One region of the Streptomyces longisporus genome, then DNA from elsewhere that is predicted to be linked to it. Evidence: riboswitches for the same ligand, from Rfam matches in the RefSeq annotation. Region 1 holds a riboswitch; each other region holds the start of a gene.

Evidence for each region. Region 1 has a riboswitch for cobalamin ahead of ABD355_RS02495 (CbtB domain-containing protein). Riboswitches for the same ligand answer to the same signal wherever they lie in the genome.
Region 2: it holds a riboswitch for cobalamin, as region 1 does, so the genes downstream of both, ABD355_RS29200 (cobalamin biosynthesis protein) here and ABD355_RS02495 (CbtB domain-containing protein) in region 1, are expected to answer to the same signal.
Region 3: it holds a riboswitch for cobalamin, as region 1 does, so the genes downstream of both, ABD355_RS36795 (ribonucleoside-diphosphate reductase subunit alpha) here and ABD355_RS02495 (CbtB domain-containing protein) in region 1, are expected to answer to the same signal.

The regions. Positions count from the first base shown of each region.
Region 1 covers NZ_BAAASG010000002.1:199,660-209,866, forward strand. The annotation lists gene ABD355_RS02475 (serine/threonine-protein kinase) at 1,125-3,365, opposite strand; gene ABD355_RS02480 (oxygenase MpaB family protein) at 3,428-4,246, opposite strand; gene ABD355_RS02485 (acyl-CoA dehydrogenase family protein) at 4,316-5,530, opposite strand; gene ABD355_RS02490 (CbtA family protein) at 5,670-6,425, opposite strand; gene ABD355_RS02495 (CbtB domain-containing protein) at 6,451-6,672, opposite strand; cobalamin riboswitch at 6,708-6,836, opposite strand; gene ABD355_RS02500 (histidine phosphatase family protein) at 6,969-7,544, shown strand; gene ABD355_RS02505 (four-helix bundle copper-binding protein) at 7,548-7,922, opposite strand; gene ABD355_RS02510 (DUF6479 family protein) at 8,022-8,387, shown strand; gene ABD355_RS02515 (chloride channel protein) at 8,469-9,782, opposite strand; gene ppdK (pyruvate, phosphate dikinase) at 10,002-10,207, opposite strand, start outside.
Region 2 covers NZ_BAAASG010000014.1:52,010-62,216, reverse strand. The annotation lists gene cobN (cobaltochelatase subunit CobN) at 1-1,091, opposite strand, end outside; gene ABD355_RS29205 (cobyric acid synthase) at 1,088-2,599, opposite strand; gene ABD355_RS29200 (cobalamin biosynthesis protein) at 2,596-3,594, opposite strand; cobalamin riboswitch at 3,695-3,836, opposite strand; gene ABD355_RS29195 (hypothetical protein) at 3,988-4,215, opposite strand; gene ABD355_RS29190 (inorganic phosphate transporter) at 4,250-5,500, opposite strand; gene ABD355_RS29185 (lysozyme) at 5,654-6,403, opposite strand; gene ABD355_RS29180 (class II aldolase/adducin family protein) at 6,600-7,331, shown strand; gene ABD355_RS29175 (alpha/beta hydrolase family protein) at 7,441-8,559, shown strand; gene ABD355_RS29170 (hypothetical protein) at 8,740-10,140, shown strand.
Region 3 covers NZ_BAAASG010000023.1:64,571-74,777, forward strand. The annotation lists gene mctP (monocarboxylate uptake permease MctP) at 1-1,232, shown strand, start outside; gene ABD355_RS36790 (GNAT family N-acetyltransferase) at 1,307-1,822, shown strand; cobalamin riboswitch at 2,071-2,199, shown strand; gene ABD355_RS36795 (ribonucleoside-diphosphate reductase subunit alpha) at 2,324-4,678, shown strand; gene ABD355_RS36800 (ribonucleotide-diphosphate reductase subunit beta) at 4,678-5,691, shown strand; gene ABD355_RS36805 (nucleotidyltransferase family protein) at 5,735-6,355, shown strand; gene ABD355_RS36810 (S53 family peptidase) at 6,593-8,638, shown strand; gene ABD355_RS36815 (hypothetical protein) at 8,749-9,234, shown strand; gene ABD355_RS36820 (hypothetical protein) at 9,201-9,425, opposite strand; gene ABD355_RS36825 (GlxA family transcriptional regulator) at 9,519-10,207, shown strand, end outside.

The sequences.
Region 1 (10,207 bases):
GCTTCGGCGCCGGCTGTTCCAGGCAGCGGGCCTCGTCGTTCCGGCTGGCGAGGGTGTCGGGGTGGTCGGGCCCGGGGCATGTCCGCGGGCGGCAGCCACGCCACGGTGCTCGACCCGCGGCCCGGCCGACCAAGGCCGCGAAGGTCCCGAGGCGCGCCAGCGTCCGCCCGACGCCCGCTGCCGACGCAGTACCGCCACCCGCCCGGCACAGCTCGACGGCCTCCGCACCGCGGCCAAGCTGCCAGGCCACGGGCCACGTCGCTGCGACCGGCTGGCGTGCGGGGGCGGCCGGGGCCCCGGCCATATCCGCAGGCGGCAGCCACACCACGGTGCACGGCCCACCCAGCGACCCCGTCAGCGTCCGCCGGACACTTTCTGCCGGCGCACTACCGCCACCCGGCGGTACACCTCGACGGCCTGCGCACCACGGCCGGGCTGCCAGGCAATCGGGCCACGTCGTCGCGGCCCGCCAGCGTGCGGGCCGGCCGATGCCCCGGCCATGTCCGCGAGCGGCAGCCACACCACGGTGCTCGACCCGCGGCCCGGCCGGCCCAGGACCACGGCAGCCCAGCCGCCCATCGACAACCAGCCCCGAAGATCGGGGCCCCCGTCAGCGCCCGCCCGACGCCCGCTGCTGGCGCAGTACCGCCACTCGGCGGTACACCTCGACGGCCTCCGCACCACGGCCAAGCTGCTCCAGGCAATCGGGCCACGTCGTCGCGGCCCGCCAGCGTGCGGGCCGGCCGGGGCCCCGGCCATGTCCGCGGGCGGCAGCCACACCACGGTGCTCGACCCGCGGCCCGGCCGGCCCAGGACCACGGAAGCCCAGCCGCCCATCGACAACCAGCCCCGAAGATCGGGGCCCCGTCAGCGCCCGCCCGACGCCCGCTGCTGGCGCAGTACCGCCACTCGGCGGTACACCTCGACGGCCTCCGCACCACGGCCAAGCTGCTCCGGGCAATCGGGCCACGTCGTCGCGGCCCGCCAGCGTGCGGGCCAGCCGGGGCCCCGGACATGTCCGCGAGCGGCAGCCACACCACGGTGCTCGACCCGCGGCCCGGCCGGCCCAGGACCACGGAAGCCCAGCCGCCCATCGACAACCAGCCCCGAAGATCGGGCCCCCGTCAGCGCCCGCCCGGCGCCCGCTGCTGGCGCAGTACCGCCACTCGGCGGTACAGCTCGACGGCTTCGGCGGCGCGGCCGAGTTGTTCCAGGCAGTGGGCCTCGTCGTTGCGGCTGGCGAGGGTGTCGGGGTGGTCTGGGCCGAGGACGCGTTCGCGGGCGGCGGCCACGCGGCGGTATTCGGTGAGGGCGTCGGACCAGCGGCCCAGCCAGCCGAGGCCGACGGCGACCTCGCGGCGGCTGACCAGGGTGTCGGGGTGGTCGGGGCCGAGGACGCGTTCGCGGATGGCGCAGACGTCGCGGGACTCGGCGAGGGCCTCCTCCCAGCGGCCCAGGCGGCCGAGGTTGACGCCGAGGCCGTGCCGGGCCCGCAGGGTCTCGGGGTGGGTGGGGCCCTGGACGCGGGTGCGGTCGTCGATCAGGTCGCGGTAGAGGGTGAGCGCCTCCGCGCTGCGGCCCAGGCGGCCGAGGCTGATGCCGACCTCGTAGCGGGCGGCGAGGGTGTCGGCGTGGTCGGGGCCGAGGGCCTGGGCGCGGGCCTCGGCGACCTCGCGGTAGGTCTGCAGGGCCTCCGGCCAGCGGTCCAACTGGCCGAGCGCGTAGGCGACTTCGTAGCGGGTGACGAGGGTGTCGGGGTGCTGGGGCCCCAGCACGCGGGCGCGGGCGGCGGCCACCTCGCAGGCCATGCGGTAGGAGTCCTCCAGGCGGCCGAGTCTGCTGAGGTTGAAGGCGAGGTTGTGGCGGCAGCGCAGGGTGTCGGGGTGGTCGGGGCCCATGCCGCGCTCCCGTGCGGCGAGCACGGCGGTGTACACCTGGTGAGCGTCGAAGTGACGCCCCAACTGGCCCAGCACGTACGCCATTTCCTGACGGGCGGCGAGCGTGTCGGGGTGGTCGGCGCCGAGCGCGCGGGTTCGCGCGGCGGCCACGAACTTGTACTCCTGCAGGGCGTCGGCGGCGCGGCCGGTGCGGCTGAGCGTGAAGGCGACCTCGTAGCGGCTGGCGAGGGTGTCGGGGTGGTCGGGGCCGAGGAGGTGGGCGCGTTCGGCGGCGACCGCGCGGTGCACCTCGCCGGCCTCCGCCCAGCGGCCGAGGCGTCCCAGGCTGAGCCCGGCGTTGTGCCGTCCGGCGAGGGCGGTGAGGACCTGCGCGGAGGGCGCGGGGGGCCGGTCGGGGGCGGGGCCCTCGCCCCGTCCGCCCGCGGGCCGGGCAATCCATTCACCGGTGAGGCCCGCTCCGGCGTCCGGAGGCGTGGCGCCGAGGCCGGCGCCGGTCGCCTTGTGGCCGGTGGTCATGCCGCGCGTCCAGGAGGGCAGCCGGGGCTCGCGGGAGGGGACCTGCTCCGGCGGTCGGAGCACCGGCTGCGGGGTCACGACGGTCGGTACGTACGCCGGTGTCGTGCGGCCCGCGGTGATACGGCGGCCCAGCTCCCGTGCGTCGTGCGGGCGTTGCTCGGGGAGCTTGGCCAGCAGGTCCAGGATGATCTTCTCCAGGTATTCGGGGAGCTCGGCCCGCCGACTGCGCGGCGGCCGGGGTGGGGTGTCGCGGTGGCCGACGAGGATCGCCCAGGCGTCGTCGAGGTCGAACGGCGGGACCCCGGTGGCGATCTCGTACAGGACACAGCCCAGCGAGTACAGGTCGCTGCGCTGGTCGACCTCCGAGCCGCCGATCTGCTCGGGCGACATGTAGTGCGGGGTGCCCATGGCGATGCCGGTGCCGGTGAGCCGCGAGGTGAAGCCGATGTCGTGGCCGAGGCGGGCGATGCCGAAGTCGCAGATCTTCACCGTGCCGTCCGCCAGCCGCATGATGTTGGCGGGTTTCAGGTCGCGGTGCACGATGCCCTGCTGGTGGGTGTAGGCGAGGGCGGAGGCGACCTGGTCGGCGATCTCGACGACGTCGCCGACCGGCAGCGGGTGGTGCTTGTTGTCCTCCAGGAGCTGGGAGAGGTTGCGGCCCTCCAGGAGTTCCATCACCAGGTAGAGGATGCCGTCGTACTCCCCGAAGTCGTGCACGACGGTGATCCCGCGGTGCTGGAGGGCGGCGGCCACGCGGGCCTCGCGGCGAAAGCGTTCCCTGAGGACCCGGGTGAAGGACTGGTCGTGGTGCGGGCCGAGGGGCTTGAGGCACTTCACGGCGACATGCCGGCCGAGCGACTCGTCGCGCGATCGCCACACCTCGCCCATGCCGCCCCGCCCGATCAGGTCGAGCAGCCGGTACCGGCCCTGGATCAGCCTGCTGTCCCCCATCTGCTGCGATCGCCCCCGTTACTTTTCGTCCCGCCCACCCCTGGCTCGTCCAGTATGGCGAGCTATCGTCCGAGTTTGTACGGTGCCGGGCGGGAGCCGGGGCCGAGCCGTGACATGGCACGCAGGATGTGTTTGGGCGGGAGTTGCCAGCGCAGACGTGCGGGAATGCAGCGAAGCAGGTTGCCTGTGGCACGCAGTTGGAGGGTGACGGTGTCGGGTTTCGGGGCGGGTCTGCCGTACAGCTCGTGGGCGTACGGCGGCAGGGCGGCGTACGCCAGTCGGGCCACGCGCCGCCACAACACCTCGCGCGCGGGGACGAGCAGGGGGTGCGTCGGCGGGCGTAGCAGGAAGTCGTCCACTTCGCGTGCTTCTGGTCCGACAGCGAGTTCGGGCCGTACCTTCTCGAAGTAGGCGGCCATCTCCTCCTGGTTGGCCGGTACGACGTCGGGGTCGAGGCCCACCAGGCGGGCGCCGGCGCGCTGTTCGCCGATGTAGCGGTCGGCCTGCGCGTCGGTGAGCGGGAAGCCGGAGCGGCGCGCGACCTGCAGATAGGAGTCGATCTCGGCGCAGTGCACCCACAGCAGCAGCTCGGGTTCGTCGACGCCGTACCGCTCCCCCGTGTCCGGGTCGGTCGCCGACAGCATGGTGTGGATCTTCCGGACGCGGGCGCCGGCCCGTTCGGCGGCCTCGGTGGTGCCGTAGGTGATGGTGCCGACGAAGTTGGCGGTGCGCATCAGCCGGCCCCACGCGTCGTTGCGGCCACTCTTTTGACGATTAAACGCAGTGGAGTTCTGCATGACGCCTCGTACGGCCCGCGGGTGCAGCGCCTGGAGGTAGAGCGCGCGGACTCCGGCGACCCACATCATCGGGTCGCCGTGCATCTGCCAGGTCACCGAGGACGGTCCGAAGAGCCCGGGGTCGCCTGCCTGGATGTCCGTCACCTCTGCAGGCTAACGCCGGACCCTGGGCATCCCCAGACCGATCCACGAGATGATCTCCCGCTGGATCTCGTTGTTGCCGCCGCCGAAGGTGAAGATCACGGCGGAGCGGTAGCCGCGCTCCAGTTCGCCGTGCAGGACCGCACCCGCGGAGCCCTCCTTCAGCGCGCCCGCCGCGCCGACGATCTCCATCAGCCAGGCGTAGGCGTCCCGGCGCGCCTCGGAGCCGTAGACCTTGACCGCGGAGGCGTCCTGCGGGGTGAGGGTGCCGTTCTGGACGGCGTGCACCATCCGCCAGTTGAGCAGCTTCATCGCGTCGAGTCTGGTGTGGGTCTGGGCGAGGCGGCGGCGCACCCAGGGCAGGTCGATGACGCGGCGGCCGTCGGCGAGTTTGGTCTCCGTGGCCCAGCGCTGCACGTCCTGCAGGGCGCGGATGGCCATGGTGCCGTGGGCGGCGAGGGTGACGCGCTCGTGGTTGAGCTGGTTGGTGATCAGCCGCCAGCCCTGGTTCTCGGCGCCGACGCGGCGGGAGACGGGGACGCGGATGTTCTCGTAGTAGCTCGCCGTGGTGTCGTGCGAGGCGAGGGTGTTGATGACGGTGCAGGAGTAGCCGGGGTCGGTGGTGGGGACGAGGAGCATGGTGATGCCCTTGTGGGGCGGGGCATCGGGGTCGGTGCGGGTCGCCAGCCACACCCAGTCCGCGGTGTCGCCGTTGGTGGTCCAGATCTTCTGCCCGTTGACGACGTACTCTCCCCCGCTCTCGAATTCACTCGAGCGGGAGGTGCCCCCATCGTCCCGTACGGCGCGCGTCTTCAGGGACGCGAGGTCCGTCCCCGCGTCGGGCTCGCTGTAGCCGATCGCGAAGTCGATCTCGCCGGCGAGGATCTTGGGCAGGAAGTACTCCTTCTGCTCGTCCGTGCCGAACTGCATGATCGTAGGGCCGACGGTGTTCAGCGCCATCAGCGGCAGCGGTACACCGGCCTGCGCGGCCTCGTCGAAGAAGATGAACTGCTCCATCGCGGTCAGCCCGCGCCCGCCGTACTCCTTCGGCCAGCCCACGCCGAGCCAGCCGTCGGCGCCCAGGCGCCGGATGGTCTCGCGGTAGAAACGTTTCTGGGCGGCCGGGTCGCCATGCCGGGCGTAGGCGTTGTCCGGCACCAACTCGGCGAAGTACGAGCGCAGTTCAGTGCGCAGCCGCTGCTGCTCGGGCGTGTATTCGAGGTGCACGGCGCCTCCAGGCTTCGCAGGCCGGTCCTGACGGCGCACACCGTAGAACGTGTTCCAGAAATTGGGAATGGCGAGGGACAGGGAAAGGGCCCCCGGTCGACGACCGGGGGCCCTTTGCCGAGTGACCTGGTGGAACCGGTCAGTGGGCAACGGGAGTTGGCTGGGCGGCGCCGTTCGCCCGCACCGGCCTCGGGACGAGCACCCGCTCCGCCAGCACCCCGAAGACCAGCCCGAAGGAGGCCCACAGGGTCAACTGGACGGCCAGGGCCGCCAGTCGGAACTGCCAGAGCAGGGTGGCGGAGAAGTCCCTGGGGACCTCGTTGAAGGACGGCAGGAACGCGTACGCGAGCCCGATGGTGAGGACCAGGAACGCCCCTGCGGCGAGGGTCGCGTTCCAGTTGCCCAGGCGGGGCGCGAGGCGCCTGCCCAGGATGACGGCGGCGACGGCCAGCAGCACGCTCAGCACCACCATCAGGAAGTACAGCGTGGTGCGTTTGCCGATGGTGTCGGGGTCGCCGACGGACGGCGGGTTGGCCGGGTACTTCAGGAACGGCACGACGTACACGGCGATCAGCCCGGCGGCCGCCAGGAGCAGCGCGCTCGCGCGCGGCCCGAAGCGGCCGATGCGGCCGAGCGCGAAGCAGTACGCGAGGGCGGCGATGCCGCCGAACGCGACGCCGTAGACCAGAACACCGGTGGACAGGCCCGCGGTGGACTGCATCGTGCGGCTGACGGCTTCGACGCCGTGCTCGTGGGAGTGCGCCTGCTCGTAGGCGATGGCCGCGTCCACGCGCGGTTCACCGAGGAAGTAGGCGACGACGAGGGCGAGCAGGCCCGCGGCGAGTCCCGCGAGCATGCCGCGCACCAGGAGGTTGCGGACGGTTGCCGAGTTCATGGGCGGCCGTGCTCTCTCGCCGCCCTCAGTGGCAGGGGAAGCCGAGCAGGTGGCGGGCGTCGTGCACCCACTCGTGGACGTTGTCCCCGCTCATCACGGAGGTGGCGCCCTGCTCGGCGCCGACGAAGTAGAGCAGAACCAGCATCAGGATGCCGAAGAAGACCGCCCAGGGGACGATCGCGCCGATCGGCAGCTTTGCCGGTACGGCGGTGGGGGTGATGGTCGGCTGAGCGACAGACTGCGCCATGGCAGGCCCTCCTGGGGAACTCGCGTCCCGTCTCGGTGGTGCACGCGACGACGGGGCGGGTCTGACTCGCCCGGCACACACCCAGGGTGCGTGCCCGGCATACAGTGGCGCGACCGTGCCGGAATTCCACCGGCTTCCGCTGTGCCGTCGTCAATATCCACGAGAAGGTACCGCGAAGCGGAGGTGGGGCCAAGGGCGCACGGGACGGCCGTGAGCGCCCCTGGTGAGCCGTTTTCGCCGCCGGATCATGGTCAGTTCAAGGATTTCGAAGCGATGCCGAGCGCGGGAGTGGACATTTGACGAGCCGAGTGATCTTGATCTCACCTGCGATCACCGCGGCCCTCAGGGAGGCCCGCTTCGACGACGGGTGCCCGCTGGACGCCTCGGGACTGCGGCAGGCAAAGGCAGCCGCAGGCACGCTGCCGGCGGCGGAACGGGTCTGGGTCTCCCCCACCGTGCGCTGCCGCGAGACGGCCGTCGCTCTCGGCCTCGACGCCGTGGAGGCGCCGGAGTTGACGGCACTGGACGCGGGCCGCTGGCGCGGTGCGACGCTGACGGAGGTGAGCGAACGGGAGCCGGAGGCGCTGGCCCGCTGGCTGTCGGACCCCGGGGCCGCACCGCACGGCGGGGAGTCGGTGGCGGCGCTGTGCGACCGGGTGGCGGACTGGCTGGAGACGGTCGCGCAGACACAGGGCCGCACCCTCGCGGTGGTCGAGCCCGAGGCCGTACGGGCCGCCGTGGTCCGGGCGCTCGGGGCGCCGGATTCGGCGTTCTGGCGCGCCGACGTCCCGCCGCTGACGGCGATCGAACTCAGCGGCAGGTCCGGGCGCTGGAACGTGCGCCTCGGGCAGCCGGTCGGCGCCCCGCTGTGATCGTCAGTTCAGCGTGGCGAGGAATTCCGTGCACGCCTCGGCGCACTGCCGGCAGGCCTTCGCGCCGTCCTCGGCACCCGGCAGCCGGTCGAAGGCATGCGCACACTCCAGGCACACGGTGCGGCACCACTCCACCTGGATGCGGATGGCGGACTCGTCCAATCGGTTCTGCTCGGACAGCACACGGCAGGTCGCGTCGCACACCTCCGCGCACATGATGCCCTTGCGTCGTACCTGTTCCTGCTCCTCCGTGCCGTCCGGGTCCACGAGGCTCGCGCGCAGAGCACACGCGCGTGCGCACTCGGTGCACGCCTGCGCGCAGGCGAAGCGGTCCTCCAGGAACCGGAAGAGCTCCTGCTGGGTCGTCGAAGAAGTCACACCTGGCGGGTTGCCTTCGCCTGTCGCCTCAAACACGGGTACCGAGGTCCGGCCGGGTCGGTTCGGTTGGCGCCGGGTCCCATGGGTACCCGCGAGCCCATGAGCACCTCATGGATGGACATCGCCGCAGGCCGCGGCGCACTCGGAATCGGCTTGGTCGTCGTGGGGGTGGCGGTCGTGGCCCTGCTGATCGGTGCCTTCTTCCTGGGCGCCCGCATCCGTCGCCGCGAACCCGCTCCGCCACGCCCGGAGGATCAGCCGCAGCTGCCGGACGACGGCCCGGTGCGCGAGGTACGGGAGAACCGCGAACCCGCCGAGATCCCCCGCAGCGAGCACCGGCTGACCCCGCACGAGCTGCCCGGTCACGGCAATACGCCGAGCAGGACCAGTGCGTCGCAAAAGCGCAAGCGCTGGAGCGAGGGCAACAGCGGAGCCTTCGGCAGCGGCGGCCCGGGCACCCGCTGACGGTCACCACGTCCGAACGGGCACCGGGAACGAGGAGCGCCTACCGTTCCCGGGCGACTTTCCGCAGGCCTTCACCCGTCTTCACTCAGGGTGGCCGCGACGCCCTGTGCGAGACGCTCGACCGGTGGGCGGCTCGCCGAACGCGGGGATACCGGGCCCTTGCGGCAGCAGCTGAACCACCACGAAGGACACCACGGCGGCCAGCACCACCAGCGCCGCCGTGTCCACGTTGCCCAGCAGGAGCACGACCAGGACCACGCTGCTCACGGGCACCCGCAGGGCCGCGGTCACCGACGCCGCCATCCCGACCGCCATCGCCGGCACCAGCCCCAGACCGGGCAGCGGCGACAGCAGGACACCGGCCGCCCCGCCCAGGAACAGGGCGGGGAAGACGGGTCCGCCGCGCAGGCTGCCCAGGCAGAAGGCGTACGCGAGGGCTTTGAACACCAGCACCGCGACCAGGGCGCCCACCGGCCAGGCGTGCGGGTGCTGCGCCAGGACGGACAGGACGGACTCCCCGGACAGGGCGGCCTCGGCCGGCGAACGGCCGGTGGAGATGGCGTAGAGAGTGATGCATGCCGCCGCTCCCAGCGCGCACAGGGTGGTGTTCCGCACAGTCCGGGTCGTCACGAAGCCGGCCACGAACCTCCCGCCCACGAAGACCCAGTGGATGAGGAAGGCGAGGGCCGGCGCGATCAGCAGGACCCACAGGACGTCCGCCCAGTCGAGCGGTGGCGGACTGGGCAGCCCGATGTCCAGGCTCCCGGTCTCCAGGCCGGTCCAGTGCACGAACCCGGTGAAGATCAGGTCCCCGACTCCGCTGGCCAGCAGGGCCGGCAGCATCACCGCGAACAGCTGCGGCCCGCCCATCCCGGCCACTTCCATCAGGAGCACGGCCCCCACCACCGGGTTCCCGAAGAGCGCCGAGATGGCCGCCGCGGCCCCGGCCGCGCCGAGCAACGCCGTGCTCGCCTCGGTCCGGGGCGCCCGGACCAGACTCGCGAAGAGCAGCGCCAGACCGCCGCCCAGGGCGATCAGCGGCGCCTCGGGACCCAGTACGACCCCGAGTGGCAGTCCGACGAGCGCGGCCACGAGGACACCCGGCAGCGCTTTCTCGGTGATCCCGCCGGCGTGCAGACCGCCCGCCGGGATGTGCCCGCCCCGCCCAGGAAGCCGGGCGACCACCAGACCCACGGTCAGCCCGGCCACCGCCATCAAGGGCAGCGCCCACCACCAGGGCGCCTGCTTCCAGCCCAGGTCCTTGGGCCAGTCGGTCCAGATCAGCTGCTCCAGCTGGTGGAGCGCCACGAGGAACCAGAACGCGAGGAGCGCCACCGGAAGACCGATCAGCCCGCAGAACACCAGCGCCCTGCGGTACTCGGGGCGGCGCAGCATCCTCTGCAGTTGGTCGGCCTCAGGGGGCTGATTCCCCGGCGCGGACACGGCCGCTGCCGAACTCGTCGCGGCGATAGGGTCCTCCTGAGGTCGAGACGCGAGAGGCAATTCACCCCATAACTGGGCAATGTTATCCATTCGGTAATTCATTGCCCGTCACCACGACCACACTGCCGGGCCCCGTGGGCAAAATCCTCCGCCCCGTCACCGGACAACGCGTCACCGGCTGTCGCTGATACCGGTGGTGTCCATCAGGGACGCACGGCCCGCCTCCAGCCGGGCCGCCGGGATCCGGAACGGCGAGCAGGAGACGTAGTCCAGTCCCACGCGGTGGAAGAAGTGGATCGAGTCGGGGTCACCGCCGTGCTCCCCGCACACCCCGGTCTCCAGGCGGGGGTTGACGGCGCGGCCCGCCTCGACGCCGA
Region 2 (10,207 bases), on a different contig from region 1:
TCCAGGACCTGCACCGCCGACGCGGGCGTGTCCAGACCGACGGCGTTGCCGACCCGGGAGTGCTTCGTCGGGTACGCGGTGAACACGAGCGCCAGCTTCTTGTCGGCGTTCGCCTTGTGCTTCAACCGCGCATGCCGTACGGCGATCCCGGCGACCCGCGCGGCCCGCTCCGGGTCGGCGACGTACACCGGAACGTCGTCGGGGCCCTGCTCCTTGAAGGAGAACGGGACGGTGACGAGCCGCCCGTCGAACTCGGGGATCGCGACCTGCATCGCCGCGTCCATGGGGGACAGGGCGGCGTCCGACTCGTCCCAGGCCTCACGCGACGACGTCAGGCAAAGGCCCTGCAGGACGGGGACGTCGAGGTCGGCCAGCGCCCCGATGTCCCACGCCTCCTCGTCACCGCCGGCCGACGCCTGCGAGGCATGTGTGCCGCCGGCGGCGAGGACGGTGGCGACCAGGGCGTCGGTCCGGCCGAGGATCTCGTACAGTCCGGCGTCCGCACCGCGCAGCGAACCGCAGTAGACAGGTAGGGCATTGGCGCCTCTGGCCTCGATCGCGTCGCACAGGGTGTCCACGAAGGCGGTGTTGCCGCTCAGCTCATGGGCCCGGTAGAACAGCACGCCGACGGTCGGGCGGCCTTCGACGAACGGGCGCTCGCCGTGGACGCCGTACTCCGGCATCTTCTGCGGCTCGACGAACCCCTCGCCGGTCAGCAGCACGGTGTCGGACAGGAACCGGGCGAGTTCCGTCAGGTTGCCGGGCCCGCCCTCGACGAGATACCTGAGCGCCTCCGCCACCACACCGGCGGGCACGGACGACTCGGCCATCAGCTCGGCGTCGGGGACGGCCTCCCCGCCGAGCAGCACGGTCGGGATCCCGGACGCCCTGAGCGCGGCGAGCCCGTCCTCCCAGGCCCGCTTCCCGCCCAGCAGCCGTACGACGGCGATGTCGGCGCCGTCGAGCAGGCCGGGCAGCTCCTCGGTCACATCCACCCGGGTCGGGTTGCCGATCCGGTAGTCGGCACCGGACGCGGCCCGAGCGGCCAACAGATCCGTGTCGGCGGTCGACAACAACAACACTGTGCTCATGCGGGCGCTCCCGGTGGAATGAAAGGCAGTCCTTGCGGCGCGCCCGACTCGATGAGCCGCCACAGCGCGTCCGTGTCCGCGTGTTGTTCGATCAGGTCGCCGAGCCGGTCGAGCTGCTCCTCGCGCAGCGCGGCGAACGAGGTGTCGGGCGCCGGTACGAAGCGACGGCCCGCGGCGGCCGCCACCTCGCGCAGAAAGGCCCGCCGGAACCCGTCCGACTCCAGCGAACCGTGCCAGTGCGTACCCCAGGTCTGCCCGACGCGGATGCCGTCCAGGAAGGCTTCCCCTCCGGCTATGTCGGCGACCCCATGATGGATCTCGTACCCCTCGACATGCTCGCCGAGGGCTTCCCCCACGGGCCGGGTGAGGGTCTTCTCGCGGGCGAACCGCACCCGCACGGGCAGCACTCCGAGCGCTTCCACATGGCCGCGCCGGCTCTCGACCTCGTCCTCGATGTGCTCGCCGAGGACCTGGAAGCCACCGCAGATGCCGAGGACGGGCCGCTGTTCGGCGGCCCTGCGGACCAGGGCGTCCGCAAGTCCCCGCTCGCGCAGCCACTCCAGGGCCTTCACCGTCCCCCGGGTCCCCGGTACGACGACGAGGTCGGCGTCGGCGAGTTCCTCGGGACGGTCCACGAACCGCACCACGACGCCCGGTTCGGCGGCCAGGGCGTCCACGTCGGTGAAGTTGGACATCAGCGGGATCGCGCACACGGCGACCCGCAGCACGTCCTCGCCGACGGGCGGCGCGACGTTCGACTCCCGCACCGTCCCGCGCAGGGAGACCCGCAGCCCGTCCTCCTCGTCGATGCCGAGACCGTGCTGGAAGGGCAGGACGCCGTACGTTCGCCGTCCGGTGAGCCCGTGCAGCATGTCCAGCCCGGGCTCCAGGAGGCTGACGTCCCCGCGGAACTTGTTGACGAGGAACCCGGCGACCAGCTCCTGGTCCTCGGCCGAGAGCAGGGCGACGGTCCCGAAGAAGGAGGCGAAGACCCCGCCGCGGTCGATGTCACCGACCACGAGCACGGGAAGCCGCGCGTTGCGGGCGATCCCCATGTTCACGATGTCGGTCCGGCGCAGGTTGATCTCGGCGGGAGAACCCGCACCCTCACAGATCACGGCGTCATACGTGCCCCGCAACTCGGCGAGACAGTCGAGCACGGTCCCCAGAAGCTGCTGCTGCCGCCCACCGTGGTACCCGCGCGCACTCAGCTCGCCGACGGGCTTGCCCATCAGCACGACCTGGCTGCTCTGCTCGCCACCGGGCTTGAGCAGCACGGGGTTCATCAGCGCGGTCGGCTCGACCCGGCAGGCCTGAGCCTGCATGGCCTGAGCCCGCCCGATCTCGGCACCCTCGCGCGTCACGAACGAATTCAGGGACATGTTCTGCGCCTTGAAGGGCGCCACCTTGACCCCCTGCCGTACCAGCCAACGACAGATCCCGGCGGTGACGACACTCTTCCCGGCGTCGGAGGTGGTACCGGCGACGAGGAGCCCACCGCCGGTCATGACACACCCCTCGACAACTGCCTGCCGGCAGTGGGAACAGCCCCCACCGCCGGGCGCCGTGCGACCCGGCCCCGCAGCACCGCCCCGGCCGCACTGACCCCCAGCGCCAGCCACCCCACCCGCCGCGACAACCGCACGGCCCGCTCGATGTCCCCGACTTCCACAGCCCGCCCCTCCTCGTTCAGCACAGGCCGATGCTCGACCCGCCCCCCGTAGGACAAGGTCCCCCCGAGCCGCACCCCGAGCGCCCCTGCGAACGACGCCTCCACAGGCCCGGCATTGGGGCTGGGATGCTTGCTGGCGTCAGAACGCCAGGCCCGCACCGCCCCGCGACGGTCACCCCCCGCGACCGTCGCAAGTACGGCGGTCAGACGGGCCCCCGGCCACCCCGCCACATCGTCCAGCCGCGCCGAAGCCCACCCGTACCGCCGGTACTTGGCCGACTTGTGCCCCACCATGGCGTCGAGCGTGTTGACGGCCCGGAACCCGAGCAGCCCCGGCACCCCGCCCACGGCCCCCCACACCAGCGCCCCCACGACGGCATCGGAGGTGTTCTCGGCAACGGACTCCACCACCGCCCGCGCGATCCCGTCGGCGTCCAGGGCCTGCGGATCCCGCCCGCACAGATGCGGCAGCCTGGCCCGCGCGGCCTCGACGTCCCCGGCCTCCAGCGCACGCCCGATGCCACGGGCTTCGCGCGCGAGCGAAGTCCCCCCGACGACGGCCCAGGTGGCGGCGGCGGTCAGGGCGAGGGAGGCGGTACGGGACGGACGTACGGCCCGCTGGGCGACGACACCGAGCGCAAGGGCGCTCCCGGCGCACACGGCGGTGTGCAGTGCGCCCCACCCGCGATGGTCCCGCCACAACACCCGTTCCACGGCGCCCGCGGCCCGCCCGAACACGGCGACCGGATGCCCTCGGCGCGGATCGCCGAGCAGATGGTCACCGAGGAGGCCGGCGGCGGCGCCGTACGCGAAGACGCGATCGGCACGCATCGGCTCAGCCGGCCGTGGGGTCGGGCAGCGACCTGGTCCTGAACCTCAAACGGCAGGCTGGCATGGCGACATGTCCTCACTCAGGGTGTCCACGCCCTGGTTCGACGAGACCGGCGGTGAGAGTTCCTGGCTCCCGGGGCTTACTACCCCGGTGACAGTGGCGGGACCGCGCCGGACTTGCACCGGCTTCCTCTCGCGCCGCCGTAGATGGCTTCGGCAGTCCACCACGCCCCCGAACGGCAGTCAACTTGCCGTTGACCTGCGACGGGGGAGTGTGCTGAGGCCCACACCCGGCGCTCCGAACCGGGCAGGAAAAACCCGTGGGGCGAGGGAGCACGAAAGGGTGCTTCCTCGCCCCACGGGACGGTGCGGAAAGGCGGTCCGGCCGCGGCCTCAGGCCTTGGCCACCACGAGATGGATTCCGTACGCCACGGCCGCCGCGCAGCCCGCGAAGGCCACATATGCGCCGGCCACCGCCAGGGACGCCGAGTTGCCCTGCGCCACGGCCCGCTCGCGGCGTGACAGGCCCATGATGCCGAGGGTGAACAGGGCCACGAGGCCCACCGTGACCGCGAGGCTGACGCCGAAGACGGAGCCCAGGGCTGCCCAGTCGATCTTCATGCTGCTTCTCTTCCTTCGTACCGGGTGGGCGGGCTCAGACGGCCGCGGCCGGCGGCGTCGCCGGGTCGGGGACGGCGGCCACGGGGGCCGGGGCGGGGATCGTGGCCGTCAGGTCCTCGGTCACCGTGCCCGTGGGAGGCGGGGTCACGGCGGCGATGGCCGTGGTCACCACGCCGGGCGGCTCCTCGCTCTCGTTGACGTTCGACGCGTCGACGACCTCGCGCCGGGAGATCTTCCAGATGGCCGCACTGGCGACGACCAGGAAGACGGCGACGACGGCGGTGCCCCAGTCGCCGAGATCCGTCACGGACTCCGCGCCCGCGCCGACCAGCGCCGCGGCCGGCAGCGTCAGACACCAGGCCACGAGCATGCGGGTCGCCGTCGACCAGCGGACCACACCGCCCTTGCGGCCGAGGCCCGCACCCATCACCGAACCGGAGACGACGTGGGTGGTGGAGAGGGAGAACCCGAGGTGCGAGGAGGCGAGGATCGCCGTGGCCGCGCTGGTCTGGGCGGCGAAGCCCTGCTGCGGCTCGAGTTCGGTCAGGCCCTTGCCCATGGTGCGGATGATGCGCCAGCCGCCGATGTAGGTCCCGAGCGCGATGGCGAGGCCCGCGGAGAGGATCACCCAGGTGGGAGGGTTGGAGCCGGGGGCGATGGAGCCGCCCGCGATCAGCGCGAGGGTGATGATGCCCATCGTCTTCTGTGCGTCGTTCGTGCCGTGGGCCAGGGACACCAGGCCCGCCGAGGCGATCTGGCCGGCGCGGTAGCCCTTGCGGGTGGCATCGCCGTCGGCGTTCTTGCCGATGCCGTAGGAGAACCGGGTGGCGAGCATCGCCGCCACGCCGGCGACCACGGGGGCCGCGACCGCCGGGAGCAGCACCTTGGTGACGAGCACGTCACCGTGGACGGCGCCGATGCCGGCGGAGGCGACGGTGGCGCCGATCAGCCCGCCCATCAGGGCGTGTGAGGAACTGGAGGGAAGCCCGACGAGCCAGGTCAGCAGGTTCCAGAGGATCGCGCCGACCAGCGCCGCGAAGATGACCTCGGGACGTATGCCGGTCTCGTCGACGAGACCCTTGGAGATCGTGTTGGCGACCTCCACGGAGAGGAAGGCACCCGCAAGGTTCAGCACGGCGGACATGGCCACCGCGACCTTGGGCTTGAGCGCGCCGGTCGAGATGGTGGTGGCCATCGCGTTGGCGGTGTCGTGGAAACCGTTCGTGAAATCAAACGCGAGTGCGGTTACCACCACAATCGCGAGGATCAGCGAGAAGTTTTCCATTTACCCAGGCAATCGTTCGAAGTCAACGGTCGGTTGACCGTAGGCAACCTGGGTGAACGGAAGATGAACTGAGAGCGGCTGCACGATGTCCGGATGAGGGGGTCGCCGCTCCGCCCTGTCCCGGCGACCCCCCGGTCCCGCGGTGCCCCTTGGTCAGTAGCCCCGGGCGAACTTCCTCAGCTGGGTCTGTGACCCGTTGAAGAGATTCTGGTCACCCGGCAGACCGCCGCTGTTGTCGTACTGCCAGAAGGTCCAGAACGACCAGCCGGCCGGCAGGGAACCGGAGGTCCCGGACTCGTGACGGGCTATCCACAGTGCGTGGTCGGAGGCGAACGCGCTGCTTCCGCCGGTACAGGTGTTCCACCAGTGGGTGGTCGTGTAGATCACCGGGTGGCGGCCGGTGAGCCGCTTCACCTCGCCGCTGAAAGACTTGATCCAACCGACCATGCCCGCCTTGCTCAGGCCGTAGCACCCGTGCGTGGCGCTGTACGGGTTGTATTCGATGTCGAGGGCCGGCGGAAGCGTCCAGCCGTCCGGCCGCCAGCTGCCGCCGTGGTGCACGAAGTACGCCGCCTGTGCCCTGCCCGACGACTTGTCCGGCAGTGCGAAGTGGTACGCGCCGCGGATGAGGCCGGCGCCGCGGGCGCCGTCGTACTGCCGACCGAAGTAGGGGTTGCGGTAGGTCGTGGACTCGGTCGCCTTGACGTAGACGAACCTGGCGCCCTTGGCCTTCGCGCTCGACCAGTCGACGTTCTTCTGGTGCGAAGAGACGTCGTGCCCCTGCGGCAGACTCGCCGCCGAGGCCGGAAGCCCGGCGAGAGCCGCCCCGGTGACGGTGAGTGCCGCCACGGAGACCGCGAGGACGCGGGTGCGGCGGCGCAGCGGTTTGTGATCACGAGCCATGTTTCCCCCCGGAATGGCGACGTGCACGACAAAACAACGGGAGATTACTGGAAGGTCATCGAATACCCGGTGATCTCTGGCCAAGCACGGAGAGAGGCGGATATGTCCCTATAAGGGGACTTTCGGAGGCCTGGCTTCCGCCCTAAAGTGCCCCCGTCCGACGGCGCGGCGGAGGTGCGCCTGGCAGGATCGCGGCATGGCGGAGCAGCGGCGGGACCAGCGAGGCGAACGGGATGCGCGGGAAGGTGTGCAGGGAGTGCCGGAGCGGCGGGGGAGGGGTGTGAGTGCCGAGGTGGCCCGCGCCTGGGAAGCGCTCGTCGCGACCGCCCGCCGCACGGTCGCCGACGGGCTCGTCGTCGGCACCTCCGGCAATGTCTCGGTGCGTGTCGGGGACACCGTGCTGGTCACACCCTCGGGCGTGCCCTACGACCGGCTCACGCCCGAGGACGTGACCGGTGTCGACCTGGACGGCCGCCAGGTGCTCGGCACGCTCGTCCCGACGAGCGAACTCCCCATGCACCTTGCGATCCACCGCACCACCGACGCCCGCGCCGTCGTCCACACCCACGCCGTGCACGCGACCGCCGTCTCGACCCTCGTCCGCGAGCTCCCGGCGATCCACTACATGACCGGCGCCCTCGGCGGTCCCGTCCGAGTTGCCCCCTATGCGACATACGGCAGCGACGAGTTGGCCGAGAACATGCTCCACGCCCTCGCCGACCGCACCGCCTGCCTGCTGCAGAACCACGGCACGATGGCCTACGGCACCACCCTCGACCAGGCCTACGACCGCACGGCCCAACTGGAATGGATGTGCCGCCTGTGGCTGACGGCCTCCTCGGTACCGGGCATGTCCCCGACGCTGCTGTCCCTGGAGCAGGTGGCGGAGGCGGCAGAGAAGCTGCGGGGCTACGGGCAACGGAAGTGACGCCCGGGAAACCGCACTCGGGGTGAGGGGGCACACCCCGGCGCAATCCGCATCACCCCGCCCCGTCCTCCCGCTGGCCGGTGGCGGGGTCCGCCAGGACACTGGACGGGTGCGCACAGTCAAAGCGACGGCTGCAGCCGTCACCGTGGCCCTGGCGGCCGGCGCGGCAAGCGTGGCCGCCGGCCGGTTCGCGAGCGACGCGGCGCTCAAGGCGCCGCCGGGCCGGCCCCTGCCCACCGAACCCCAGCTCACCGTGCACGCCACGGCGGCCGGCCAGATTGCGCTCACCCGCGACCTGGCGGCCATGCGTCCCGGCACCTACGGCCTCGCCGGCGACGGCACCCACGCGGTCGTCGGCCCCGTCCTCGCCACGGCAACGCACTCCGCCGACACCGTCGTCCGCCGCCTGGAACGGGTCACCCACGGCACCCTGGAGCCCGGCGACAAGGTGTGGCTGACCCCGAACCTGCACACCGGCGACCCGGGCAGCGCCCTCGGCCTGCCCCACACCGACGTCGACATCCCCGGCGAACTCGGCTCCCTGCCCGCCTGGTTCGTGCCCGGCGTGCGGGACACCTGGGTGATCGCCGTGCACGGGCTGGGAGCCACCCGCGAACTCGCCATGAACATCATGGAGTTCCTGCACCGCCAGCGCTTCCCGGTGCTCGCCCTCGCCTACCGCGGCGACCCCGGCGCACCCCGCTCCCCGGACGGCCTGGGCCACCTCGGCGAGACGGAGTGGCGCGACGTGGACGCGGCGATCCGGCACGCCGTCAGCCACGGCGCCAAACAGGTTGTGCTGCACGGCTGGTCGACCGGCGCCACCATGGCGCTGCGCGCCGCCGCCCACTCCGGGCTGCGCGACAGCATCTCCGGACTGGTCCTGGACTCCCCGGTGCTCAGCTGGGCCACGACACTGCGCGCCCTCGCCGCCGCCCGCCGCACACCGGGCGCACTGCTGCCGCTCGCCGTCCGGGCCGCCCAGGGCCGTACCGGCATGGAGCGCGAGCGCGCCGTCGAGGCCGAGCAGCTCACCGTGCCGACGCTGATATTCCACGGCCCGGACGACACCCTGGCCCCCTGGGAGTACTCCCGCCGGCTCGCCCACGCCCGTCCCAACCTGATCGCGCTGCGCACGGTCCCGAACGCCCCGCACTCAGCGATGTGGAACGCCGACCCGGAGGCCTACGAAGAAGCGTTGCGCCGCTTCCTCACCCCTCTCATGTGATCACTCCCGCGGTGCCGGTCCCGAGCGGAGCCGAACAGTCGGCACCATTCCGTTTAAGGCCGTACCACTGGCCTGTTCCCGTCCCCGAGCCGCCCGCCGGACCCCGTGCGTTGGCCAGTCCCGTCGCCCGCCGTGACATTCCGTTTGGGTTTTCGGACCGTCAACCGGAAGACTGCACCCGTGACGTCCCGTATCCCGCGCGACTCCAGGCTTCGACTCGTCGGCCCGCGATCCCTGTCCGCCGCCCCCAGAGCCGTGAACCAGCGCCGCCCGCGCCGCGCCGCACCCCGACCCCCGGAGGGCACCCCGGCACCCGCGGAGCTGGCCAGAATGGCTCGCTCCCAGCTGGCCGCCGCGGCCCGCGTCGCCCGCTGGGCCGACGCCGCGCTCGGCCCGGGCAGCGACGGCGCGACCGCCGACGGCAAGGCCACCCTCGCCGACGCGACCGCCGAACGGGCTGCCCGGGACCTCGGCCTGACCGTGGCTCAGGTCCGCGCGGACTGGGACACCGCCCGCCTCGCCGGCCTCGTCGAGGTGCACGGCGACAGCGCCCGCCCCGGCTGGCGGCTGCGCGCCTGGAACCGCGACGACAGCGCCGTCCTGCGCGGCTGGGTCGCCCTCTTCGACGCCTGGTCCCTCGCCCACGGCGAGCCCGCGGAGCACGCGCCCGCCGCCGTCGCCGAGGTCGTCTCGGCCATGCCCCAGGTGCTCTCCTTCCTCCAGCTGTCCGCCGGGCCCGTACCGGTCGACCAGCTCCTCGACCTCCTGGAGCAGCGCGTCACCGAACTGCGCACCGAGCGCTGCGAGATCCCCTACGGCCCGCAGCCCGAGCCCGCCGAGCAGCCCGAGGCGCTCGACGCCCCGCTCGCGCCCCTCCTCGACTGGGCCCTGCACGCCCTCGCCTCCGTCGGCGCCCTCACCTACGGCGGCGGACAGGCCACCCTCACCCCGCTCGGCAGCTGGGCCGTCTGGGTCAAGCTGGAGCAGATCTGCGTCGCCGCGCAGAGCCCCGCCGGGAACATCGAGGTCGCCGCCGACGAGATGCTCCGCGGCTGCGCCCAGCTGCGCCCCAACGCCGCCCGCGCCGAATACCGCGCCTGGCTCGCCGCCCGCCCCGTCGGCAGCGCCGTCACCGAACTCATCGCCGCCGCCCGCGGCGACGACGCCCTGCTGCGCGGTCTCGCCTTCGAGGCACTGCGCGTGGTCGGTGCCCCCGCCGAGCCGGACGTCCGCGCCGTCGCCGACGAGCCGACCCTGCGGCCGTACGCCCTGCTGTGGCTGGCCGAGCACGACGGCGTCGACCCCGAGGACGCCCACGAGGTCCTCACCCGCGAGGAGGCCACCTGGCTGTGGGTGGACACCGCCGCCGCGGTCGCCGACCACGGCGAGGCCCCGATGCTCGTACGCCACCTGGAGTCGGCCGTGCAGCCGACGGTCCCCCTGCTCCTGGAAGAGGTACGGGCGGTCGGCCACCCCCGCACCGTCCAGGTCCTCGTCGCCCTCGCGGCGGCCCACCCGGACCCGGCCCTGGCGAAGGCCGTGCGCCGCGCGGCCTTCCAGGTGCACACGGGCGGCAGCTGAGCGCCCTTCAGGGGCGCGGGGCTGTGACATCAGCGGCTCCGCCGCGGCGCGCGACCAGCCACGACGG
Region 3 (10,207 bases), on a different contig from region 1:
GCATCCTGGCGACGATGCCCTACATCGCGCTGCAGCTGGTGGGCATCCAGGCGGTCCTCGACGTCATGGGGGTCGGCGGCAGCGCGAGCTCCAACTGGTTCGTGAAGGACCTGCCGTTGCTGATCGCCTTCGGTGTGCTGGCGGCGTACACGTACTCGTCGGGTCTGCGCGCGCCCGCGCTGATCGCGTTCGTCAAGGACGCACTGATCTACATCGTCATCGCCGTCGCGATCATCTACATTCCGATCAGGCTGGGCGGGTTCGACCACATCTTCGCCAAGGCGGGCGAGGCCTTCAGCGCGACCAACCCGACGACGGGGAAGCCGCGCGGGGCGCTGGTTCCGGCCGAGGCGAACCAGTGGACCTACGCCACGCTGGCGTTGGGCTCCGCGCTCGCGCTGTTCATGTACCCGCACTCGATCACCGCGACGCTGTCCTCGAAGAGCCGTGACGTGATCCGCCGCAACACCACGATCCTGCCGCTGTACTCGCTGATGCTGGGCCTGCTCGCGCTGCTCGGCTTCATGGCGATCGCGGCGGGGGTGAAGGTCACCAACGGTCAGCTGGCGATCCCGCAGCTGTTCGAGGACATGTTCCCGAGCTGGTTCGCGGGCGTGGCCTTCGCCGCCATCGGCATCGGCGCCCTCGTCCCGGCGGCGATCATGTCGATCGCGGCCGCGAACCTCTTCACCCGCAACATCTACAAGGACTTCATCAAGCCGGACGCGACGGCGGAGCAGGAGACCAAGGTCTCCAAGCTGGTCTCGCTGCTGGTGAAGGTGGGCGCGCTGGTCTTCGTCCTGACGATGGACAAGACGGTTGCGATCAACTTCCAACTGCTGGGCGGCATCTGGATCCTGCAGACCTTCCCGGCCCTGGTCGGCGGCCTGTTCACGCGCTGGTTCCACCGCTGGGCGCTGCTCGCCGGCTGGGCGGTCGGCATGGTCTACGGCACCCTCGCCGCGTACGGCGTCGCCTCCCCGACCAACCCGGGCCAGAAGCACTTCGGCGGCTCCAACGCGAGCATCCCGGGCCTCGGCGAGATGGGCTACATCGGCCTCACGGCGTTCGTCCTGAACGTGCTGGTGACGGTGGTCCTGACCTTCGTGCTGAAGGCCCTGAAGGCCCCGGAGGGCGTCGACGAGACGAAGCCGGACGACTACACGGCCGACGCGGGCGACCCGGGCGTCCAGGTGGAACTGCCGCCGGCGACCGCGGGCGCGTCCCACTAGCGGTTACGGCGATGAGCGGGCCGTCGGAGAAATCCGGCGGCCCGTTGTCGTACCCGTCCGGCAGACTCGGGACCATGGACATCGTGATCAGGCAGGCGCAACCCGGTGAGTACGAGGCCCTCGGCGAGATCACCGCCCAGGCCTATCTCCAGGACGGCCTGCTCTCCTTCGGCGAAAGCGACTGGTACCTCGCCGAGTTGAGGGACGTCGCCAAGCGGGCGGCGGCGGCCGAGGTGCTGGTGGCCGACCTGGGCGGCCGGCCGATCGGCGGCGTCACCTACGTCCCGTCCGGCGGCCCCATGGCGGATCTGGCCGGCCCGGGAGAGGCCGAGATACGCATGCTGGCCGTCGACCCGGCAGCCCGCGGCCGAGGCGCCGGAGAGGCCCTCGTGCGCGCCTGTGTCGACCGGGCAAGAGCCGCGGAGCGCACCGGCGTCGTCCTGTGCACCCAGCCGGTCATGCACGCCGCCCATCGCATCTACGAGCGCGCCGGATTCGTCCGCGCCCCCGAGCGTGACTGGAACCCCATCCCTGGAGTCGACTTCACGCTGATCGCCTATGAGTTGACGCTGTCGACTGCACAGCGCTGAAGCGGTAGCGGGGCAGGGGCCGTTGACTGGGCCCCGCGTCCCCACAACCGCCCCCTCCGGCCGAAAGACGATCGGCTTCTCCACGGCCCTGCCGCACACGAGTGGCATCCGCGTGTTCGCGCCGGCCTCCCGACGGCCGACAACGGCCCAATGCGGAGGACCGCCGGGTCGATCCTGATGAAAGAACACGCTCCGAAGTCGCTGCGACACAACATCTGGGGGTGCAACCGAAACCCGGCACAAGATGTATGCTCATGCTCGCTGTCGCCGCAGGGGAATCCGGTGTGAGTCCGGAACTGTCCCGCAACGGTGTACCCATACGTGTTCGCGCACATATGGGCGTCAGTCCGAGGACCTGCCGACGGTGTGCCCGGCCCATCCGGCCCGGGTGCTTCGACGTCCGGGCCTCGTGGAGTGGGCCGGTGGACGCGACGCCGTGTGCGCTCGTGACTGCCCCCTGCCCTCCGCAAGGCCCCCGTGCCGAGCGAGGGAGAGCCTCACGTGACCATCGCGCCAGCAGACCCGGTTTCAGCCAGCGCCGCAGTGGCCGACGACGGCCTGGGAGCCGCGCTGCTGCGGACCCTGACCGAGCTGACCGCCGACCTCCCCGACGCCGACCCCGGCCGGGTCGCCGCCGCGTCGCTGCGCGGCCGGTCCGCCCGTGCGGACGAGACGGAGCTGCGCGAACTGGCCACGGAGGCGGCCGCCGGCCTCATCTCCGAGGACCCCGCGTACAGCAGGCTGGCGGCCAGGCTGCTGACGATCGGCATCGCCGCGGAGGCCGCCTCGCAGGGCGTCACGTCGTTCACGGAATCCGTCGCCGTGGGCCACCGGGAGGGGCTGATCGCCGACCGCACCGCCGAGTTCGTACGGGTCCACGCGCACCGCCTCGACGCGCTGATCGCCCCGGAGGCCGACGACCGCTTCGGCTACTTCGGACTGCGCACGCTCCACAGCCGCTACCTGCTCCGGCACCCCCTCACCCGCAAGGTCATCGAGACACCGCAGCACTTCATGCTGCGCGTCGCCGCAGGCCTCGCGGAGGACGACACCGTCCGCGCCCTGGACGAAGTCGCCGCGCTCTACGGCCTGATGAGCCGCCTCGAATACCTCCCCTCCTCCCCCACCCTCTTCAACTCCGGCACCCGGCACCCCCAGATGTCGTCCTGCTACCTCCTCGACTCCCCGCTCGACGAGCTGGACTCCATCTACGACCGCTACCACCAGGTCGCCCGCCTCTCGAAGCACGCCGGCGGCATCGGCCTGTCGTACAGCCGCATCCGCGCCCGCGGCTCCCTCATCCGCGGCACCAACGGCCACTCCAACGGCATCGTCCCGTTCCTGAAGACCCTCGACGCCTCGGTCGCCGCCGTGAACCAGGGCGGCCGCCGCAAGGGCGCGGCCGCCGTCTACCTGGAGACCTGGCACTCCGACATCGAGGAGTTCCTTGAGCTGCGCGACAACACCGGTGAGGACGCCCGGCGTACGCACAACCTGAACCTCGCGCACTGGGTCCCGGACGAGTTCATGCGCCGCGTGAACGCCGACGGGCAGTGGTCCCTGTTCTCCCCGGCGGACGTGCCGGAGCTGGTGGACCTGTGGGGCGAGGAGTTCGACGCCGCGTACCGCAGGGCGGAGGAGGCGGGGCTGGCGAAGAAGACCATCCCGGCCCGTGACCTCTACGGCCGCATGATGCGCACCCTCGCCCAGACCGGCAACGGCTGGATGACCTTCAAGGACGCCGCCAACCGCACCGCCAACCAGACGGCCGAGCCGGGCCATGTCGTCCACTCCTCCAACCTCTGCACGGAGATCCTGGAGGTCACGGACGACGGCGAGACCGCGGTCTGCAACCTGGGTTCGGTCAACCTCGGTGCGTTCGTGACCGGTGGGGACATCGACTGGGAGCGGCTGGACGAGACGGTCCGCACGGCCGTGACCTTCCTGGACCGCGTGGTCGACATCAACTTCTACCCCACCGAGCAGGCAGGCCGCTCGAACGCCCGCTGGCGCCCCGTGGGCCTGGGCGCGATGGGCCTCCAGGACGTCTTCTTCAAGCTGCGCCTGCCCTTCGACTCGCCCGAGGCGGGGGCCCTGTCCACCCGGATCGCCGAGCGCATCATGCTCGCCGCGTACGAGGCGTCCGCCGACCTCGCCGAGCGGAGCGGCCCGCTGCCGGCCTGGGAGAAGACCCGCACGGCCCGCGGCGTCCTGCACCCCGACCACTACGACACCGAGCTCACCTGGCCGGAGCGCTGGGCGGCCCTGAGGGAGCGCATCGCGACCGTCGGCATGCGCAACTCGCTCCTCCTCGCGATCGCCCCCACCGCCACCATCGCGTCGATCGCGGGCGTGTACGAGTGCATCGAGCCGCAGGTCTCCAACCTCTTCAAGCGCGAGACCCTCTCCGGCGAGTTCCTCCAGGTCAACTCCTATCTGGTGAAGGACCTCAAGGAGCTCGGCGTCTGGGACGCCCGCACCCGCGAGGCCCTGCGCGAGGCGAACGGCTCCGTGCAGGACCTCGCCTGGATCCCGGCGGACGTACGCGCCCTGTACCGCACGGCGTGGGAGATCCCGCAGCGCGGCCTGATCGACATGGCGGCGGCCCGCACGCCGTTCCTGGACCAGTCCCAGTCCCTGAACCTGTTCCTGGAGACGCCGACCATCGGCAAGCTCTCCTCGATGTACGCGTACGCCTGGAAACAGGGCCTGAAGACCACGTACTACCTGCGCTCCCGCCCGGCGACCCGTATCGCCCGCGCCGCCCGGGCCACCGTCCCCGTCCAGCAGGCGGCCGACCCCGAGGCCGTCGCCTGCTCCCTGGAAAACCCCGAGTCCTGCGAGGCCTGCCAGTGATGACCACCCGTAACGCCAATCTCCTCGACCCGGGCTTCGAGCTGACCCTGCGCCCCATGCGCTACCCGGACTTCTACGAGCGCTACCGGGACGCCATCAAGAACACCTGGACCGTGGAGGAGGTCGACCTCCACTCGGACGTCGCCGACCTCGCGAAGCTCACGCCCGCCGAGCAGCACCTGATCGGCCGCCTGGTCGCCTTCTTCGCGACGGGTGACTCGATCGTGGCGAACAACCTGGTCCTGACCCTGTACAAGCACATCAACTCCCCCGAGGCACGGCTCTATCTGAGCCGCCAGCTGTTCGAGGAGGCCGTGCACGTCCAGTTCTATCTCACCCTCCTGGACACCTACCTCCCCGACCCGGAGGACCGCGCCGCCGCCTTCGCGGCCGTCGAGAACATCCCCTCCATCCGCGAGAAGGCCCAGTTCTGCTTCAAGTGGATGGACTCGGTGGACAATCTCGACCGCCTGGAGTCCAAGGCCGACCGCCGCCGCTTCCTGCTCAACCTGATCTGCTTCGCCGCCTGCATCGAGGGCCTGTTCTTCTACGGGGCCTTCGCATACGTCTACTGGTTCCGCAGCCGGGGCCTGCTGCACGGCCTGGCCACGGGCACCAACTGGGTGTTCCGCGACGAGACGATGCACATGTCCTTCGCGTTCGACGTGGTGGACACCGTCCGCAAGGAGGAACCGGAGCTCTTCGACGACCGGCTCGAACAGCAGGTGACGGACATGCTGCGGGAAGCCGTCGAGGCCGAGCTGCAGTTCGGGCGCGACCTGTGCGGGGACGGCCTGCCCGGCATGAACACCGAGTCGATGCGCCAGTACCTGGAGTGCGTCGCCGACCAACGCCTCACCCGCCTCGGCTTCGCCCCGGTCTACGGCTCCGAGAACCCGTTCTCCTTCATGGAGCTGCAGGGCGTCCAGGAACTGACCAACTTCTTCGAACGCCGCCCTTCGGCATACCAGGTGGCGGTGGAGGGGACGGTGGACCTCGACGAGGACTTCTGACGGCTCCCGGCTGCGGCAGGCCCGCCTGTGGTAAGCCAGGAGGGTGATCGGCCGTCTCCCTCTCGATGACCAACTCGATTCCCTGCGCGCGGTGTTGTCCCGCAACAGCATCCTGACCGAGGTGCTGGAGCGGGCCGCGACGATGGCGCTGCCCGGCTGGTATCTCACCGCCGGGTGCCTCTTCCAGACCGTCTGGAACGTCGTCACCGACCGGCCCCCCACCGCCGGCATCAAGGACTACGACGTCTTCTACTTCGACGCCGAAGATCTGTCCTGGGAGGCCGAGGACGCCGTGATCAAGGCCGGCCGGGAGGTCTTCGCGGATCTCCCGGCCGAGGTCGAGATCCGCAACGAGGCACGCGTGCACCTCTGGTACCAGGACAGGTTCGGGGTGCCGTGCCCGCCGTACGAGTCGAGCGAGGCGGCGATCGACAGCTTCGCCGCCACGACCTGCTGCCTGGGTGTACGGCTGGAGGCCGGCGGCCGGTGGCGGGTCTACGCACCGCACGGGCTCTCCGACGTCTTCCATCTCGTCGTACGGCCCAACCCCGTCCTCGCACCACGGTCCGTATACGAAACCAAGTCGGCACGCTGGCTGACGCAGTGGCCGGAGCTGACCGTGCTGGACTGGCCCCGCCCGGACTCGTCCATGGAGCGTCCATAGGGCCTCCATCGGACGGCCATGGACCTCCCACGGAGCGGCAAAGTTCTTTCGGCCCATCTGTTCCGGGCTCCCCGCCTCCGGCTACTTTCTGGCCGTCCTGCCATGTACACACAACGCCGGCACAGGACGTTCGAAGTGTCATGCCCATGACGGCATCGCGCCCCGCCGCCGCTACGCGCGTCACAGGCCTGCCACCAGCGTCGAGAACCCCACTCCAACGACGGAGGCAGTACCCCCATGCGTGAGAAGCCCAGACGGAGCCTGCGAAGACTCCTGGCCACCGCCATACCCGCCCTCGCTCTCGGCCTCGCCGGCCTCGTGGCCGCACCGGCGCACGCGGCACCCGTGGCCACGCACACCACCCGGGCCGCCCAGAACGCCAAGGCCCTCACCTCCCCCGAGCGGCAGACGTTCCACTCGACCGGCAAGGCCGGCCAGAAGGTGCCGACCACGCACCTGTGTGCCACCGCCGCCCCGGGTCACGCGTCCTGCTTCGCCCAGCGCCGTACCGACATCAAGCAGCGGCTGGCCTCCGCGGTCGCCGCCGCCGCGCCCTCCGGCCTCTCCCCGGCCAACCTCCACAGCGCCTACAACCTGCCCTCGACGGGCGGCTCCGGCCTGACGGTTGCCGTGGTGGACGCCTACAACGACCCCAACGCCGAGTCGGACCTGGCCACTTACCGCTCGACGTACGGTCTGTCCTCCTGCACCAAGGCCAACGGCTGCTTCAAGCAGGTCAGCCAGACCGGCTCCACCACCTCGCTGCCCACCAACGACACCGGCTGGGCGGGTGAGGAGGCGCTGGACATCGACATGGTCAGCGCGGTCTGCCCGAACTGCAACATCATCCTGGTCGAGGCGAACTCCGCGAACGACACCGACCTCGGCATCGCCGAGAACGAGGCCGTCTCGCTCGGCGCCAAGTTCGTCTCCAACAGCTGGGGCGGCTCCGAGTCCTCGACCCAGACCAGCGAGGACACCTCGTACTTCAAGCACCCGGGTGTCGCGATCACCGTCTCCGCCGGTGACTCCGCCTACGGCGCCGAGTACCCGGCGACCTCGCAGTACGTGACGGCGGTCGGCGGTACGGCCCTGTCCACGTCCTCCAACTCCCGCGGCTGGACCGAGTCGGTGTGGCACACCAGCTCCACCGAGGGCACCGGCTCCGGCTGCTCCGCCTACGACCCGAAGCCGAGCTGGCAGACCGACAGCGGCTGCAGCAAGCGCATGGAGGCCGACGTCTCCGCGGTCGCCGACCCGGCCACCGGAGTGGCGGTCTACGACACCTACGGCGGCTCCGGCTGGGCGGTCTACGGCGGCACCAGCGCCTCGTCGCCGATCATCGCAGGCGTCTACGCCCTGGCCGGTACCCCCGGCTCCGGCGACTACCCGGCGAAGTACCCCTACAGCCACACCGGCAACCTGTACGACGTGACCAGCGGCAGCAACGGCTCCTGCTCCACGGCGTACTTCTGCACCGCCGAGACCGGCTACGACGGCCCGACCGGCTGGGGCACCCCGAACGGCACCACCGCCTTCACCTCGGGCAGCACCTCCGGCAACACGGTGACCGTCACCAACCCGGGCAGCCAGTCGACGACGACCGGCAGCTCGGTCAGCCTGCAGATCAGCGCGAGCGACAGCGCGGGCGCGACGCTCACCTACAGCGCGAGCGGCCTTCCGACCGGGCTGTCCATCAGCAGCTCCAGCGGCCTGATCTCCGGTACGGCGTCCACCGCCGGCACCTACCAGGTCACCGTCACGGCCAAGGACTCCACCGGCGCCTCCGGCTCGACCTCCTTCAGCTGGACGGTCGGTTCCGGCGGCGGCACCTGCACCTCCGCTCAGCTCCTCGGCAACCCCGGCTTCGAGTCGGGCAACACCACTTGGACCGCGTCCAGCGGAGTCATCACCAACTCCACCAGCGAGTCGGCGCACGGCGGTTCGTACTACGCCTGGCTGGACGGCTACGGCTCCTCGCACACCGACACGCTCTCCCAGTCGGTGACCGTGCCGAGCGGCTGCAAGGCGACCTTCACCTTCTACCTGCACATCGACACCGCGGAGACCGGCTCCACCGCGTACGACAAGCTGACGGTCAGCGCCGGTTCGACCACCCTGGCGACGTACTCGAACCTCAACGCCGCCTCCGGCTACGCCCAGAAGTCCTTCGACCTGAGCTCCTACGCGGGCTCGACCGTCACCCTGAAGTTCAGCGGTGTCGAGGACTCCTCGCTCCAGACCAGCTTCGTCGTCGACGACACCGCCGTCACGACCAGCTGATCCCGTTCGATCCTGGGTGACCCAAAGCCCCGGCCGCGATCTTCGCGGCCGGGGCTTTGGTGTGGATCCGGACGTCGGGGTCACACGTCACAGAGGTGAGGAGGCCCCCCATGCGTCGAACGATCCGCCACACGACCCTCGCCCTCGCGGCACTCACCCTCGCCCTGGCCGGCTGCGGCAACCAGACCGACAGCGGCAAGGGCGGCGACGGCAACAACGTGTCGTCCTCCCCCACACCCAGGAAGAGCCCGCCGGCCAGTCCTGCGCCGAGCCCCTCGGGCGGCTGCACGAGGGCGTCGACGCTCGGTGCCGCCGACAGCGGCCGTACGGTCTGTCTGGCGGTGGGCGACACCGTCCGGATCAGTCTGGACGGAACCGCGAAGCGGCCCTGGAAGCCGGTCACCGCGAGCGGCTCGGTGCTGCGGGCCGCCAACAGCGGCTTCGTCCTGCAGCCCGGCGATGCGAGCGCCGCCTTCAAGGCCGTGGCGGACGGCAAGACCCGGCTCGAGTCCACGCGGCCGCTGTGCGCCGCCCAGTCCGGCCGGGTCTCGTGCCTGGGGATTCAGGAGTGGTGGGTCACCGTGGTGGTGAAGTAGCGCTGCCGACGGGCGGGACGCCCGGCGGGGGCGAGGTCCTCGGCCTCCCGGCGGGCCCGCTCGGCCTCGCGGATCTGCCGGTCGATGCGACGGTCGCGCGCGATACCGAGCACGGACGGGAGGACCAGGAGAACGAGGATGGCGAGAACGGTCAGCATTCCGATCAGTCCTTCGAGGTGTGCCGTATCCATGGACACCACTGTCGCGCCGATAGCTCCTGACAAACAGTGGCAGGACTGCCGTAGACCCTCGAAATACTGCCAATGGCGAGGCACACTGATGGCATGCTGCAGAACGTCGCCGCCGTCGTCCTGGACGGTGTGAACCCCTTCGAACTGGCCGTCGTCTGCGAGGTGTTCGGCACCGACCGCAGCGACGACGGACTGCCCGTCTACGACTTCGCGGTCGCCTCGGCCGAGGGTCCGGTGCTGAGCACCCGTGCCGGCTTCTCCATGAACGTCGAGCACGGTCTGGAGCGGCTGGAGGAGGCCGACCTGATCGCCGTGCCGGCCGGCGCCTGCTTCGAGACCCGGCAGTTCCCGCCCGAGCTCCTCGACGCGCTGCGGCGCGCGGCCGGCCGGGGCGCCCGGATCCTCAGCGTCTGCTCCGGAGTCTTCGTCGTCGCCGCGGCCGGGCTGCTCGACGGCCGGCGCTGCGCCGTGCACTGGCACCACGCCGAGGAGCTGGCACGGGCGTACCCGCAGCTGACGGTCGAGCCCGATGTCCTCTACGTCGACGAGGACCCGGTGATCACCTCGGCGGGCACCGCCGCCGGCATCGACGCCTGTCTGCACATCGTGCGCAAGGAGCAGGGCCCGGAGGTCGCGAACAAGATCGCCCGCCGGATGGTGGTGCCCCCGCACCGGGACGGCGGGCAGGCACAGTACATCGAACGCCCGCTGCCCCGCTCGCACGGCGACACGGTCGCCGAGGTGCTGGTGTGGATGGAGCGGCACCTCGACGAGGAGGTCAC